2 regions of the Rhizobium sp. Root1204 genome follow, and region 2 is predicted to be linked to the other one. Evidence: riboswitches for the same ligand, from Rfam matches in the RefSeq annotation. Region 2 holds a riboswitch; the other holds the start of a gene.
What was found. A riboswitch is a leader RNA that binds a small molecule or an ion and turns the genes downstream of it on or off. The one in region 2 is predicted to bind cobalamin.
Positions count from the first base shown of each region.

Region 1: linked by a shared signal. The riboswitch ahead of bluB (5,6-dimethylbenzimidazole synthase) and the one ahead of ASC96_RS19705 (aromatic ring-hydroxylating dioxygenase subunit alpha) in region 2 are both predicted to bind cobalamin.

Region 1 is NZ_LMCZ01000034.1:569,206-577,008, reverse strand. Features, by position in the region: gene ASC96_RS24075 (TolB family protein) at 1-301, shown strand, start outside; gene ASC96_RS24070 (LacI family DNA-binding transcriptional regulator) at 448-1,476, opposite strand; gene ASC96_RS24065 (phytanoyl-CoA dioxygenase family protein) at 1,582-2,775, shown strand; gene ASC96_RS24060 (SDR family oxidoreductase) at 2,864-3,685, shown strand; cobalamin riboswitch at 3,728-3,941, shown strand; gene bluB (5,6-dimethylbenzimidazole synthase) at 3,985-4,677, shown strand; gene ASC96_RS24050 (DUF2865 domain-containing protein) at 4,678-5,763, opposite strand; gene ASC96_RS24045 (acyl-homoserine-lactone synthase) at 5,963-6,607, opposite strand; gene ASC96_RS24040 (LuxR family transcriptional regulator) at 6,779-7,513, opposite strand; gene ASC96_RS24035 (NADP-dependent malic enzyme) at 7,685-7,803, opposite strand, start outside.
Region 2 is NZ_LMCZ01000023.1:228,394-236,196, reverse strand. Features, by position in the region: gene ASC96_RS19720 (calcium-binding protein) at 1-1,621, shown strand, start outside; gene ASC96_RS19715 (phosphoethanolamine--lipid A transferase) at 1,822-3,474, shown strand; gene ASC96_RS19710 (hybrid-cluster NAD(P)-dependent oxidoreductase) at 3,611-4,708, opposite strand; gene ASC96_RS19705 (aromatic ring-hydroxylating dioxygenase subunit alpha) at 4,710-5,960, opposite strand; cobalamin riboswitch at 6,080-6,279, opposite strand; gene ASC96_RS19700 (DUF6656 family protein) at 6,632-7,237, shown strand; gene ASC96_RS19695 (diguanylate cyclase) at 7,238-7,803, opposite strand, start outside.

The sequences.
Region 1 (7,803 bases), on a different contig from region 2:
TTCGGATGTGACCCGTATTACCGACAGCGAGTATGGCGACTGGTTTCCGCATCCGTCTCCCGACGGCAAGCACCTGCTGGTCATCTCCTATGACGGGGATGTCTTCGATCATCCGCGCGATCTCGATGTGCGGTTGCGGCTGATGGACCCGGATGGCGGCAATGCCCGAACCCTGTTTGCGCTGTTTGGCGGGCAGGGCACCATCAACGTTCCCAACTGGTCGCCGGATGGCCGGGAATTCGCCTTCGTGCGCTACCAGCCGGCCACGGGCAATGATCGGATTGCCAACCAAGTTCGTTGAACGAAGCGTCCGACTGAAAGACAGTTGTTGTGCGTCGTCGGCGGCCTTTCAGGGGTGATTTCCGGTCGAGCGTAGGGAGATGGCGCGTGAAACCGTATCCTGGCTGACTTGGTGATGTATCCCGAACACCGGCCAGGCGGCGTAGTTCATCGAAGCGATAACGGGATGTTGTAGGGCGTGATGACTTCCACCGCGGAGAGGCGCGCGATACCCGGTGCGGCCAAGGCACCGCGGCGGCTCATGATCGCCCTAAACACGGTGCGCACATCGGCCTTCAGATCGTGATGCAGGACGAAATGGATTTTACCCATCCGGAGAAGATCGAGATTCCCGGCATCGAGATCGTGTGCCACGAATATCGCACACGTTCGCTCGGCCGCGGCAAAGGCAGCCACCACGGCGCGATTGCCGCCGCCGATTGAATAGACGGCGTTGATGCCCGGATTGTTTGAAAGGGCGGCCGCAGCTAAAGCCCCGGTTGGATCATCGCGGCCAAGACCCTCGCTGATTTCGACGATACCAATTGATGGATAGCGGTTACGCAATATGCGTCGAAAGCCGATTTCCCGCTCTTCTTCCCCACGGAAACGGCTACTCGACAGGGTCGCCAGTACCGTTGCCGGCTGACCGGCAAAGCGTTCGCCGATCAGGTAGGCGGCGGTTTCGCCGGCTGCCCTGTTGTCCGCTCCGGCATAAGCCGTGCGGGGTGCATTGGGCAGGTCGGTGACCAGCGTCACAACGGGAATGCCGGATTGTTCGAGGCGCGTGACGGCGGAACTGATCTCGGGGACATCCGGCGCCTTCAGGACGACGCCATCGGTGCCACGCAGGCGCACCCGGTCAAGCAGTTGGACGATCTCCTGCGGCCGCATCGATTCGGCGAAATGGAAACGGGAGCGGAAGATTGTCGGCAGAAATGTCAGGCTCTCGCTTTCGAAGGCATCGCGCACGGTATCGGTGAAGCGGTCTGGCGCTTCCATGATGATGTCGATGGCAAATTTGCGGCCCTGTATTTCGATTCCGGCCTGCTGTTTTTCCAGTTCGCGGATGGCGGCGTGGACACGCAGTTCCGTCTGTTTGCGTACGCCGGGGCGATTGTTGAGAACGCGGTCGACGGTGGCGATGCTGAGGCCTGCCTGAAAAGCGATGTCCTTGACCAGAAATTCGTGGGCCATCGTGGGTCCGTTCTGATGGTTTTTTGAGGTGTTTCTGCTCTATATCAGCTTTTCCCTCCGCGTATAGTGCGGTCATCGACAGACATCCGGCGGGAGGAAAACGGGATGAAGACCGACAATATTCTAAAACAGCGAGCTGACCGGGTCTGGCTGACGGAAGCTGCCTGCGATCTTGAGGATTTTCGCGCTGAGGTGGAGTGCACGACATCGCTTGCCGACTATCCGCATGCGGCGGCCGTCGAGAAGAATGTTCTGATTTATGACAGCGCAAATGTGCTGAAGGCGGCTCAGACCGGCGAAGGACGCCGGGCGGTGCTGGCTGAAATCTGCGAAGCCTTTGCGACCGGGCCGGGCGTCGTCGTGCTGAAGCGGGCATTCGAGGATACGGCTGTCATCGATGCGGCGAGCGGCATTTTCGACGATATCATCAATGAACAGCACCGGACCAATAGCGGTGGCGGCGACCATTTTGCCAAGCCGGGCGCCAATGACCGCATCTGGAATTCACTTGAAAAGCACTGCCTGCGTGATCCGCGTAATTTCGCCGCCTACTATGGCAATGCCCTGATCGCGCTGGTCAGCGAAGCCTGGCTCGGACCGAGCTATCAGATGACGGCGCAGGTCAACCGGGTCAATCCGGGCGGGGCAGCGCAATCGGCGCACCGGGATTACCATCTTGGTTTTCAGACCTCATCCGTCATCGAGCAGTTTCCGGCACATGTCCATCGCCTGTCGCCGGTCCTGACGCTGCAGGGGGCGGTTGCTCATTGCGACATGCCGCTGGAAAGCGGACCGACCTTGTTCCTTCCTTATAGCCAAACCTATGTTCCGGGCTATCTGGCGCTGAAACGTCAGGAGTTTCGCGATTATTTCGATCGCCACCATGTGCAGTTGCCGCTGTCGAAGGGCGACCTGGTCTTCTTCAATCCGGCCCTTTTCCATGCTGCGGGCACCAATCGTTCCGAGGGTATCAAGCGGGTGGCAAACCTCCTGCAAGTGTCCTCGGCGTTTGGACGCGCGATGGAAACGGTCAACCGGGAGCGCATGAGTGCCGTTCTCTATCCAGCCTTGAAGGCAATGCTTACCGATGGCCGTTTGACTTCTGCGGAAGCCGCTTGTGCGATTGCGTCCTGCGCCGAAGGATATTCCTTCCCGACCAATCTCGACCGGGATCCGCCAGTCGGCGGGCTTGCGCCGAAAACGCAGGCGCAGTTGATGCACGAAGCGCTTTCGGGTGGCTGGGAGGAAGCCGCATTTGCAGCGGCGCTTGCGGCTCAGTCGGAGAAGAAGCTCAGCTAACGGAAATATTCCTTGCAATTTGAACTCCTGCCCGAATGCCGGGCGGGAGTTTTTTGGCATCAGCGATATCGAAAATGGAGGAAAAACAATGAGCAATGACTATGGCCGTCTCGACGGCAAGATCGCGATCGTCACCGGTGGCACGCAAGGGCTAGGCGCCACGATCGCAACGCTGTTTGCCGCGCGCGGCGCCGCAGGCATCGTTATCTGCGGCCGCAATGCCGCCAAGGGCGAAGCCAAGGCCGCCGAGATCGGCAAGGCGACCGGCACCAAGGTCGTCTACGTACAGGCCGATCTGGAACAGGTGGAGGATGCGCGCAAGGTGATAGACGCCTGCGACAAGGCGTTTGGCCGTGTCGATGCGCTGGTCAATGCGGCTGCGATTACCGATCGTGGTACGATCCTCGACACCAGCCCGGAACTGTTCGACCGGATGTTCGCCGTCAATGTGCGTGCGCCGTTCTTCCTGATGCAGGAAGCGATCAACGTCATGCGCCGGGAAAAGATCGAGGGGACCATCGTCAATATCGGCTCGATGTCGGCCAAGGCCGGCCAGCCGTTCATTGCGGCCTATTGTGCTTCCAAGGGGGCATTGGAAACCCTGACGAAGAACACCGCCTATGCTTTGCTGCGCAACCGGATCCGGGTCAACGGCCTGAACATCGGCTGGATGGCCTCGGAAGGCGAGGATCGCATCCAGCGCGAATTTCATGGCGCCGCCAGCGACTGGCTGGAAAAGGCAGCGGCAAGCCAGCCTTTCGGCCGTCTGGTCGATCCGGCCGAAGTGGCGCGTGCCTGCGCCTATCTGTCGTCGAGGGAGTCCGGCTTGATGACCGGTTCGGTGATCTGCTTCGATCAGTCGATCTGGGGCGCCTATGACGGTTCGCCGCATCCGGTCGCTGCGATGTAAGGAGATCAGGCGGGCCATCTTGCATTTGGCGGCCCGCCATGCCCATATCGGTCCTGCTCAGGTGCCCGTGAAAACGGGAGAATCGGGAACCCGGTGAAAGTCCGGGACGTGCCCAACGCTGTGACGGGGACGATTTTGCATTGATGAATTTCTGAATTCTTTCAGAATTCTGCCACTGGATTTTCATGTGATCCGGGAAGGCGGCAAAATCGGTTGATCCGCAGTCAGAAGACCGGCCTGACGAGATAGACCAGCCCCGCGCGGACGGCGGGAGGTTTCGCATTGTTGGGGATCAAACGATGCAAGCTGAACCGCAAGACCGCCTTGTGAGGGCGGACGCATTTTCACCGGACGAGCGCGCCGCCGTCTACCGCGCCATCGAAACCCGCCGCGACGTGCGCGATCAATTCCTGCCCGCACCTTTGCCGGATGATGTCATAGCGCGGCTTCTTGCCGCCGCCCACAGCGCACCCTCCGTCGGCTTCATGCAGCCGTGGAATTTCATCGTCGTTCGCGACGAGGAGAGGCGGGCGCGTGTCTTTGAGGCTTTTCAGCGGGCCAATGAAGAGGCAGCGCTGATGTTTGAGGGCGAGACGCGGGACAAATACCGGTCGCTGAAGCTGGAGGGCATCCGCAAGGCGCCCGTCAGCATCTGTGTCACCTGTGATCCGGCGCGTGCGGGCAAGGTCGTCCTCGGCCGGACGCACAATCCGCGCATGGATGCGTTTTCCACCGTCTGTGCGGTGCAGAACCTGTGGCTTGCGGCGCGGGCCGAAGGTGTCGGCGTCGGCTGGGTCAGCATTTTTCACGAGCGCGAAATCAAGGATGTGCTTGGTATTCCCGATCATATCGAGATCATCGCCTGGCTGTGCCTTGGTTATGTCGATACGCTCTATGCCGAACCGGAACTGGCCGTCAAAGGCTGGCGCCAGCGTTTGCCGCTTGAAGATCTGGTGTTCGCGGATGCGTGGGGCATCAGGCCGGATGATTGATCAATTGGTCTGCTGCGGCTGGTATCCGGGGCCTGCCGGATGCCTCAGGTCGATCGAGGTTTCCTGCGACGGCAGATAGCTTGGGCCGACGACGCGGACCTTGTTGTCCTGAGGATTGTATGGCCTGTCCGCGACGGCGCTTTTCACTTCGACCGGGTCCGCCTTCTTGCGGGTGAGAATCTCAAGGACGCCCTTGCCGTTGTCGTGCGTGCTTTGTTGCGTCGCCGTGCGTCCGGCTGGAGAGCAGCCGCATTGACCGGGCTGGCTGAGGTCCCGGGTCTTGTAGGCGAAAGCCGAGGGCAGGTCGGCATAGGGTTCGCCGGTGGCGGCGGAGACCATCTGGTTTGTCTCTTCTGTCGCCATCGCATGATAATAGAGCGCCGTTTCTGTCCCGGGGCAGCGCCGTTGGCAGGTTTCGGCATCGCGCTGGAAATCGGCCGGCGATGAGTTCGACGAGATTGGGAAGAATGCCCCATCGCAGGTTCTTACGCACATGGTGCGCAAGCTGCCGGGATATTCTGCGCTCGGGCCAAATCCGTCTTCCGGCGTGGCGAAGCCGGCGTTGCCGTACGGATCCGAATACCCCTCGCTGATCGGCGGCAGGTCATTGAGGATATTGCGGTGGGTTTCCGGTTCTTCGACCGCGGCACTGAGGACGTCACTCTCCTCCTCGTTGCAGCGATTGGCGGCAAGCGCGGCGTTAATACGCCGCCGGGCAATATCGCTATCGTTGCCGTCCAGCAGGCTTTGCCGGCGGGCTTTCAGGGTTTCCAGATCCATTTGCATCTGTGAAATTTCGCTGCTCAGGCTTTGGCAGACCTCTTCATTCGGGCCGCCGACAATGATGACGCTGCCCGTGCTGCATCCCATGCGCCTCAGATCACTGCGTGCCTGCCGCAGGTCCAGATTCTGGCGGGATATCGCCCCTGTATAGTCGCGCAGATTGGCATTGGAGGCGACGATCTTCGGCAGGCCGGCAAGATGGGCATTCAGGCGTTCACACACCGCCGAGGCGTCGGCCGTGGCCGTCATGACCAGAAGAAGCGGAACTGCTCGCGCCGCAAGGGATATGGAACGGAAGATCACGTGTTTCTCTCGCCTGAGCATACCGGCACCGCGCCGGGTGCGAAGGAACATCCCGCGCACTCTGACTTTGCCCTTATCATACCGTCATTCGACGGGGCTGCAACGCACTCCGCATAGCAGCGTTAACGGGCGGCGGGAGAAACATGCCGGGCGAGGCGGGAGAGCCACAATCGGCCGAACTCCCGCCAGGCTGGATAGTTTAAGCAGCCCTGGCCATTTCAAGCGACATCGGCCGCTCCAGCACGGAACCGGCGATTTCGGCGACCGCCTTCATCCTGTCCAGAAGGCCGGCTGTGACTTCCCAGGCAACGGCGACAGCATAGACGGAGCCGATCCGCTGTGGCTCGCCAATCCGTTCACCGGGGCATCCCATCCGCCGGAACATCCGCTCCAGAAAAACGTCGGTGACTGTGACGATATGGCTGAGACCGGACGACAGCCCAAGCTCGCCGACGCCACACATCAGTTCGGCGGCGGCGATGGTTACCTGGTTGGAACCGCGATCCTGCGAGATGGCCGGATCGATGCAGAAGCGGCTGGATTCCCAGACGGACGCGCTGCGCACCTGTGGGTTGTCGCCAAGCAGGATCGGAAACGTATCATCCAGCATGTTCGGCCCAAGCGTCGGCAGGAGGCGCAGCGAGCCGCGCAATTTGCCTGTTTCATCCGAGTAAGACAGCACATAGAGCGGATTGACGTCGTCGTAATTGTCGATTTCCCAGTTGCCGCGGACCGACACATCCCATTTCAGCAAGTCGTGAAAGACACGCTTTCGCAACTGGAACATGGCGTCGATAGCGTCCGGATGTTGCTTGCCGGTGTTGCGGTTGAAAATCCTGATCATCGTTTGCTCCTGTGTATGAATGCGGAGAGCAAATGCTGTCAGGTATCGGCGGCGGGCATAACTGTCGGTAGTGACAGGTTTCTAATGCACGCCGATATGCAATGGACTCGGACGTCCGGAAGGACGTCCGAGTCCATTGCATTCACGGGAGAGAAGGGGAGCGGGAAATGATCAAAAGGCCGGGATGAGATCGCGCCGGACGGCTTGCGCGACCGCCTGGGTATTGGAAACGACGTTCAGCTTGCGCCGGGCATTGGTCATGAAGAAGCGGACGGTGCGTTCTGAAATGCCCAGGATCGTGCCGATCTCCCAATAGCTTTTACCCGCGGCGGCCCAGCTGAGCACTTCGGTTTCCCGATGGGTCAGTGTCTTGGCGCAGTCCGTAAGCTCTATTCTGCTGTCGCTTTCCAGCAGAGACGCGTGGAAAAGATTGGCGAGCAATTGGAAATCACGCAGATGGCAACGCCGGTAGGCAGGCCATTCGTCGGACGGAACATCAGCCTGGATTGCCAGGAAAGCCAGCCGCCGAGTGGGGGTCGCGAGAGGCAGGGTGATGCCGTCGAGACCAAGGCCGAGTTGTGTCGCTGCGGAAAAAAGCGGCTCGCTATCGGGATGAAGTTTGCGGGCCGTCGCCCAATCCACCGGCCTGACGCCACCCAAGGTCATGCGCAGGATCGGATCGATGCGCTGATAGCGCTTGTCAACATAGGTTGTGAGACTGCGTGCGCTGAAAGTGTGGTGCAGCCTGTGGATAACAAAACCCGCGGTCAGGATGTCGACGTCGAGATAAAGCAGATTTGCGATACTGAAAGTGCTGCGCATCAGGTCGAAAAACCGTTTTGGTTCAACGATTTCCTCGTTTTCCATAATGTCCAGCAGGTCAAAGAATGCCTGTTGGTCAGCCATGCTGCAAAACCCTGTTATTTGATGGGGGCAGCATGATAACGGTTTAAGTCTTTGTCTAGTGCAATCTTTGGTTATCCGTGTGTTTTTACAAATCTAAACTATAAGCTGTAATTAAAATCACTTTTATATTTGGATTGAGCCGGCTGTGAGCCGGCTCAATCTATACTTCTACTAGGCGGGGTATGAGGCTTCCACAACCGCCAGTGCGGCCATGTTGACGACGCCGCGCGACGTTACCGATGGCGACAGGATATGTGCAGGCAGGGCCGTTCCGAGCAAAATCGGTCCGA
Region 2 (7,803 bases):
GCTTGAAACAGGCAGCATGTTTATCCTGAACAAGGGGATCACGCTCAGCACGGCTGCGACTGCCATTCTGGCCACCGGCACAGCGACGGCGCGTGACTTCTATATCAACGGCACGGTGCTTTCGGCATCCGGATATGCTTTCCAGTTCGGCACGACCGCGGTGGCTGATAGCAAGAGTACGTTCGTCGTCAGCAAATCAGGAAATGTTTCCGGCAAGGGATATGGCCTGAGGATCGATAGCGGCGGCCTGGAACTGATCAATGACGGCACCGTCGCTGCACGCCTGACTGCGGTCACGGCTGCTGGACAGGCCACCAAACTCGTCAATACCGGCCTGATCGAATCCACGGCCGGCATCGCCATCGCCTCTTCCGGCAGCAGCGCCGAAATCATCAACCATGGAACGGCGCGCGCAGCGTCGAATGCGGTGACCCTGAGCGGCGCCTCGGCACTTTTGACCAACAATGGTGAACTTCGCTCCGACAAGGCCTCGGCGATCGTTTCCAGCGGCAAGGCTGCGGTGTTGACCAATCACGGTACCGCGACCGGTTATGGAACAACCATCTCCTCTTCCGGTGCCAACGCGACGATCACCAATGATGGGGCAGTCATCTCGGCGAAGGCTGGCGCGATCCTCGCAACCGGCATTGCGGCCATCATCACCAATAGCGGCACGGTCACGGCACTGAAGAACGCGATCACAGTTGCTGGTGATGGCGGAACGATCACCAATAACGGCCTGATCAAGACCTCCGGATACGCCATTGCGGTCTCGGCCGACGATACGATCATTACCAACAATAAGACGATCACGGCAGGCGGCGGTATCAAGGTGGCCGGAGCCGGCGAGACGGTGACCAATTACGGCACCGTCACCGGCACGGTTGCATCGCTGGCCACGATCGATTTTTCCGGTGCGAGCAAAGCAATCCTGCAAAACAGCGGCCTGATCAAATCGGCTGGAACCGCATTTCTGGGCGGCAATAGTGCGGATACGCTGTTCAACAAAGGCACGATCACTGGCGCGATCAAGCTCGGCAACGGCAACGACTATTTCGACGGCACGGGCGGCAAGGTCAACGGCACGATCTACGGCGGCAACGGCAACGACGTCTATGTGATCAGCGATGCCAAGATCAAACTCTCGGAGGCTGCCCGCGGCGGCACCGATCTCGTCAAAACAATGGTTTCCTTTACGCTCGGCAACTACTTCGAAAACCTGACGCTGAACGGCACGGCGGCCATCAATGGCACCGGCAATGCGCTGGCAAACCAGTTGCACGGCAATAACGGCAAGAACATTATCGACGGCAAGGCAGGCAATGACATGATCTGGGGTCATGGCGGCGCCGATATCCTGACCGGCGGCGCCGGCGCCGACCAGTTCGTCTTTGCCACCGGAGACGGCAAGGACACGATCACAGACTTTGCCGCCACCGGTTCAAGCCACGACATCCTCGACCTCAGCGGCCTGGCCAGCATCACCGATTACAAGGATCTGGTGCAGCACCACATGAAGCAGGTCGGCAAGGACGTCTTCATCGATGGACTGCACGGCGATAGTATCCTCTTGAAGAATGTGAAGATGGCCGCACTGGATGCCGGTGATTTTCTGTTCTGAGGGATAAGGGCGGGGCACTGAGCAGTGCGCCGCGCCAACTGGTTTCCGCCCCCAAAACGATCCGGCCACGGCTTCCATCGCCACGTCTGCGGGTTTTTCAGGCCAGAATACACCTGTTGCAGACGTTCAGCCTCCTGTCAGCCGGCGAGCGCAAGAGAAGGGAATAGTCATCATCCCTGCCTTGATTGCCGGAGCCTGTTTTGAATTTTCGCTCTATCAAGCGGCCCACCATGGGCAGCATACCGCTCAGCCTGCTGGTCGTCCTCTTCATCCTGAGCCTCCAGAATTTGACGTTCTGGAATGAAGCCTTCTATGTGTTCGGCGGCTTCCACCTGGGCTTCTATACGTTCGTGGCGGCCATCGCCCTGCTTGTCTTCGCAGGCGTCGTGCTGTTCTCGGTCAAGTACCTGATCAAACCGTTTCTGGTCTTCCTCCTGATCGCTGGTGCGATGGCCTCCTACTACACGGATTTCTTCGGTGTGGTGATCGACAAGGAAATGATCCGCAACGCCGTGGTAACAACGCCGGCGGAAGCCGGCCCTCTGATCACGGTCACGTTCGTCCTGCATGTCTTCTTCTACGGAATTGTGCCGGCCATTTTGGTCTGCCTGACACGGATCACTCACCGTCCTTTCATCGGCAAGTTCTTTGTCAACCTCGCGGTCATTTCCATCTGCCTGTCCCTGTGCATCGGGCTGATTGTCTCGAACTATTCGGGAATTTCTTCGAATATCCGCGAACATCGCGACATGATGGCGAAGCTGACGCCGTTTGCAGCCATCACCTCCGCGATCGGCCTTGGGGTCAGCACCTATCGCGATATCGGCATCGTGCGGGCTCCGCTCGGCACAGACGCCAAACTCGGCCCCATGTACGCGCAAACGAAGAAACCTGTCGTCACCATCATCGTCGCTGGCGAAACTGCCCGGGCCATGAACTTTTCGCTCAATGGCTATGACAGGGAGACCAATCCGGAACTGAAAACGCTTGGCGTGACGAATTTTACCAAGACGACCAGCTGCGGAACCGCAACGGCCGTTTCGCTGCCTTGCATGTTTTCCGTCTATGGCAGGCAAAACTATTCCGACCGCAAGGCCCGCTCTACCGATACGCTGATGGATGTTCTGCGCCGCGCTGGTGTTGACGGCTATTGGTGGGACAACAATACCGGCAGCAAGGGCATTGCCGATCTCGTCAGCTTTGCCAGCCTGACCAAGCAGAAGAACAGCCCGCTGTGCAAGGACGATGGATGCCTGGACGATATTTTCCTCGGCAAACTCGATGAAAAACTTGCCGGCATCACCAAGAATACCGTCATCGTTCTGCACCAGCTCGGCAGCCATGGCCCGGCCTATTATCAGCGCTATCCGGAAAAATTCCGCCGCTTCACGCCCGATTGCCGCACCGCGCAGCTCTCCGACTGTTCACGCGAGGAGATCGTCAATGCCTATGACAACTCGATCCTCTACACCGATCATAACCTCGCCGAAGTGATCAAGCTTCTGAAGAAGCATCAGGGCACTGTCGATGGCGCGATGATCTACATGTCGGACCACGGCGAGTCGCTCGGCGAGAACGGCTTGTTCCTTCATGGCGCGCCTTACATGTTCGCGCCAGCGGAGCAGACGCACGTACCCTTCATCGCCTGGTTCTCAGACCAGTATGCTCAGCTGACAAACCTCGATCGGAGCTGCCTCCAAACCTATGCCGACGCCCCGACTTCGCATGACAACCTGTTTCATACCGTCCTGGGAATGATGAACGTCATCACCAAGGTCTACAATCCGGCGCTTGACGTGTTTGCAGCCTGCCGCTCGGCCGCAGTGGCAAACCCGGTCGTGCCGGAATCCTGATCCAGGGGTATTTCAGCCGATAGACGAACTCGGCCGCGTCGGCCTTTCAGGGCATGCCCCTTGTACGATTGGCTGCTCCTCACGCCCGGCCGGGCGTGAGGAGCAGCGGCCGTTCAAACTGCGTATTTACAGACCGTCATGCCTCGATTTGCACGTCCCCGATCGGGCGCGAACAGCAGGCGAGGATGTAGCCCTCATCGATTTCATCATCGAGGATGCCGCCATTGTGGTTCATCTCGACCTCGCCCGAAATCTTCATCACCCGGCAGGTGCCGCACAACCCGCCCTCGCAGGCAGCCCCGATACGCACACCTGCGGCGCGCGCCGTTTGCAGGATGGTCTGGCCGGGCTGGCACTTGGCGTCCTTGCCCGCCATCGTAAACGTGATGGTGGACACAGCGGAAGCATCCGCCTCGCCCGCACCGGCCCGGATGGCAAGCTCGGCCGGATCCGGCGCGCTGGCTGGCTGAAAGCTCTCCTCATGATAGCGGTTCATGTCGAAGCCGACGCTTTCCAGCATCGATTTGACGCCGCGCATGAACGGCTCGGGACCACAGCAGAAGACGGTGCGGTCGCGGAAATCCGGCGCCAGCAGTGCCAGCTTGGACGTCTCGATGCGGCCGCGCAGCCCGTGCCAGCTGTGACGCGGCGCATGGGTCTCGACGATGAAGCCGAGATTGAGGTTCGGCATGTTGCGCGAGATGTTTTCCAGCTCGTCGCGGAACAGCAGATCATCCGGCTGGCGGGCGCAGGACAGGAACGAGACATCCGTCTGCGGCGCGCAATCGGCCATCCAGCGGGTCATCGACATCATCGGCGTGATCCCGGAACCGGCGGAGATGAACAGATATTTTTCACCGGGATGACGCACGAAGGAAAAATCGCCGAGCGGCCCGAAAGCCTTCAGCTTCATGCCCGGCTTTAGGTGGTCGAACATCCAGCGTGTACCAATGCTGGATGCCTGGGCCTTGACGGTCACGGCCACCGAAAACGGCCGCGACGGCGTCGAGGACAGGGTGTAGGTGCGCATCACCGGATCGTCCGGCGTCACCGGCAGTTCGAGTGTGACGAACTGGCCCGGCAGATAACGGAACCAGCTGTCCTTGTCCGCCTTGAAGCCGAACGTCATCACGTCCGGCCCTTCCGCGGTAACGGAAATGCACTCCAGCAATTGCTGGCGATCGTTGAACGGCTGCAGCTCGTCGAAGTGCCGGAAGGAGGAAACAATCGTCATGTCAAGCAACCCGAACCAGAGATGGCGACGTCGCAATGCCCTTGAGCCGGCCCTGCATGAAGTTGGTGTACCATTCGACGAACTGCATCACGCCACCTTCGTGCTCCGGCGAATAGGGTCCGGGCTGATAGGCGGGCGAGCGGATGCCGAAGGCGTTTTCCTCTACGATTTGGCGGTCCTGGTCGTTGGTTTCCGTCCAGACATGGGTCAATTCTTCAAGGTTGTAATCGACTCCCTCGACGGCATCCTTGTGCACCAGCCACTTTGTGGTGACCTGGGTCAGTTCCGGACCAAGCGGCAGGACGCGGAAGGTGATGGCGTGATCGGCCAGCACATGGTTCCAGGTACTAGGGTAATGGAACAGCAGCAGCGTGCCGATATGGCTCTGACTGACATCGTCGGAAAGCTGGCGCTTGACGGCGCGCTTGCCGGACATGGTGTAGCTTTCCGCACCCTCGATTAGCGGCATGCGGGCGACGCGGAACTGGCCGCTCTGATCCATCTTGAACTCGCTTGGCAAACCCGACGCTTCGCAATGCGCCCAATGGGCGGCGATGACCGGATCGTCCTTGGCGCCCTGCACGCCGGTCGCCGTCGGCGCCTCCGGATAGGTGCGGCAGAGTTCCGGATGGTTCGCCGCACAGTGATAGCACTCGCGGTTGTTTTCCCAGACGAGCTTCCAGTTGCCCTTCTCGATGATCGTGCTTTCGAAGGCCACCTTGGTGTCCTTGAGATTGTGCGGCGTCAGATAGGACGAGACCATGTCGCGCATCGGCTGGAAGTCCATCGCCTCGTCGGCCAGGCAGATAAAAATGTAGCCGCCGATGGTTTCACAATGGATCGGTTTCAGGCCGTGCTGGTTCTTGTCGAAGTCTTCGCCCATCTGGCGCGCAAACAGGAGCTTGCCGTCCAGTTCGTAGGTCCACTGGTGATAGGGACAGACAAGCTTGGCCGATGAGCCCTTGGCGCCGGCGCAGACGCGCGAGCCGCGATGGCGGCAGGAATTGTGCAACGCGCGGACGGTGCCGGTGCGGTCGCGTACGATAACAACCGGATATTCGCCGACCTGGGCGGTGAAATAATTGCCCGCCTTCGGGATTTCACAATCGTGGCCGATGAACAGCCAGTCCTTGTACCAGATCTGCTCCATGTCGAGCTTGTACAGATCGGGATCGGTATAGAAGGCCTGCTCGAGACTATGTGTGTCACGGCGGTTCATCAATTTTCGGAGGACTTCGCTGCGGAGATCCATGGTCATTTCCTTGTGCTCGCCAACTTTTACGGTGGCAGCAGGCAGGAAAGGAACCACCGCCGCGCCGGGAGAGCGCGTGGTTAATGTGGTTCTCCTTCCGGCTGCCCGCCGCAACCCAGATATCAATTTCATCACAAGGCTGGTTTCCGGGCTCTGGAGCTGTCCTTGCGGACTGTCCCGGCGCCTTCCCGGATTTCTCCAGTGGCCTTTTGCCGAGGTTTCGCTCCACCACCGTTGCGGGGGCAGCGCCGGATTTCGACCGGCTTCCCAATTCTCCGCCCTTCCCTATAAAGGCGGCACCTTGAGTGTCTTCATCTAATCCTCAGACCTTGGAAAACAGCCGCCAGTTAACGACATCCGATTCCAGAAAGACGACACGGAAAATATTGCGTGGCGTCGCCGTCAACCTGACTATTTTATAAGCAGAAACAATGTGATCGGCTGAATTTGAAGCAAAAATCCGGTTTTCCGCCCAGCGCTTCGGCAATCGGCACGGATGCAGCCCTTTTGCGACACTTCACGGCGAAAACACTGCCATCGCCATCGCACACGGTCGAGGCAAAAGGCTGACAGCCAGCAAGACTGCATTAACCATAACGCAGTAGCTTTGGCTCATAAGCGATTCCGTCCCGGTGTGTTTTGTCGACACACCCGCAGTCTGGTACAGGCCGATGTCAAACTTGAGATATTTCGATACCGCTGTGGTCAAGAAGCCGGAACCATCGCCGAAGGCCGCGGTCTATACCGAATTCCTGCGCACAGGACGGATCAACCGGCACCAGCAGCAATGGAGCGCGGCCGAGAAGCGCTACCTGACCCACCAGGAAGTCGCTGCCCGCACCGGCAAGAAACTGGAAACGGCCGGCTCCGTCACACATGACCGGATCAACAGCTTTCACCGGTCGATCCGCTTCCCAAAACTGCTTTTTCACCGGACGCTGGCCGATAGCCCGCATCTCGGCTATTGCCATGTCACGGCCGCGCGGACGAAATTCGCCAAGTTCGAGGACGTCCGCTGGTCGTTCTATATTGCCAATTTCTTTTCCGATATCGGCGACGACCAGCACTTCTTCGAGAAGATCAAGCTTGGCTATTCACGGATGTATTTCGCGGTGGCGACGGAGATGGACGCAGAGGCCGGCAAGTTGACCGTCAACCGTGCGGTGCATGACAACGGACTGCTGTTTCGCACCCGCGACCCCAAGGAGGCATTGAAGAACGTGCTTCTGCTCGGCGCCCGCAATGCAGAGCTCCGCAAGATCATCGGTAGCCTTTGATCACTGCTTGTAGATCAGCCAGTCTCGCCCGGGCAGCGGCTCACTCTCGGCGCCATGCACGATCGTCTGATCGCCACCTTTGCCCTGCGCCCTGGCGAGCGCCTTTTCGGCCGTATTAACGAGATCGAAGGCATTGGTGGCGTCATCCGACATGCAGATGCCGACCGATAGCGTGACACAGCCGAGATCGCGCCCGGTTTTCGGATGCGTAAAATGCGTGCTGCGCAGGGCCGAGCGCAGCAGCGCCACGAGCCGCACCACTTCCCGTTCCTCACCCGTCCCCACCAGAAAACCGAAACGGGTTCCGTCGAAACGGGCGACCAGTTCGCTTGAGGGAAACGCTTGCTGGATAATGCCACCGATATGCCGGGCAAGCGGTTCGGCCAATGCGGCCGCCTGTTCTCCCGACAGCCGCCGGCTGGTATCGGGCTCGGCAACGGCAATACCACAAGCAAGCGGCAGATCGGGATCAGCGTAGACCTTGGCGAGCGCCTTGTTGAAGGCCCGGCGATTGGCGAGCCCGGTGACCGCATCGGAAAATTTCCGCGCCTCGAAATCGGCAAGGT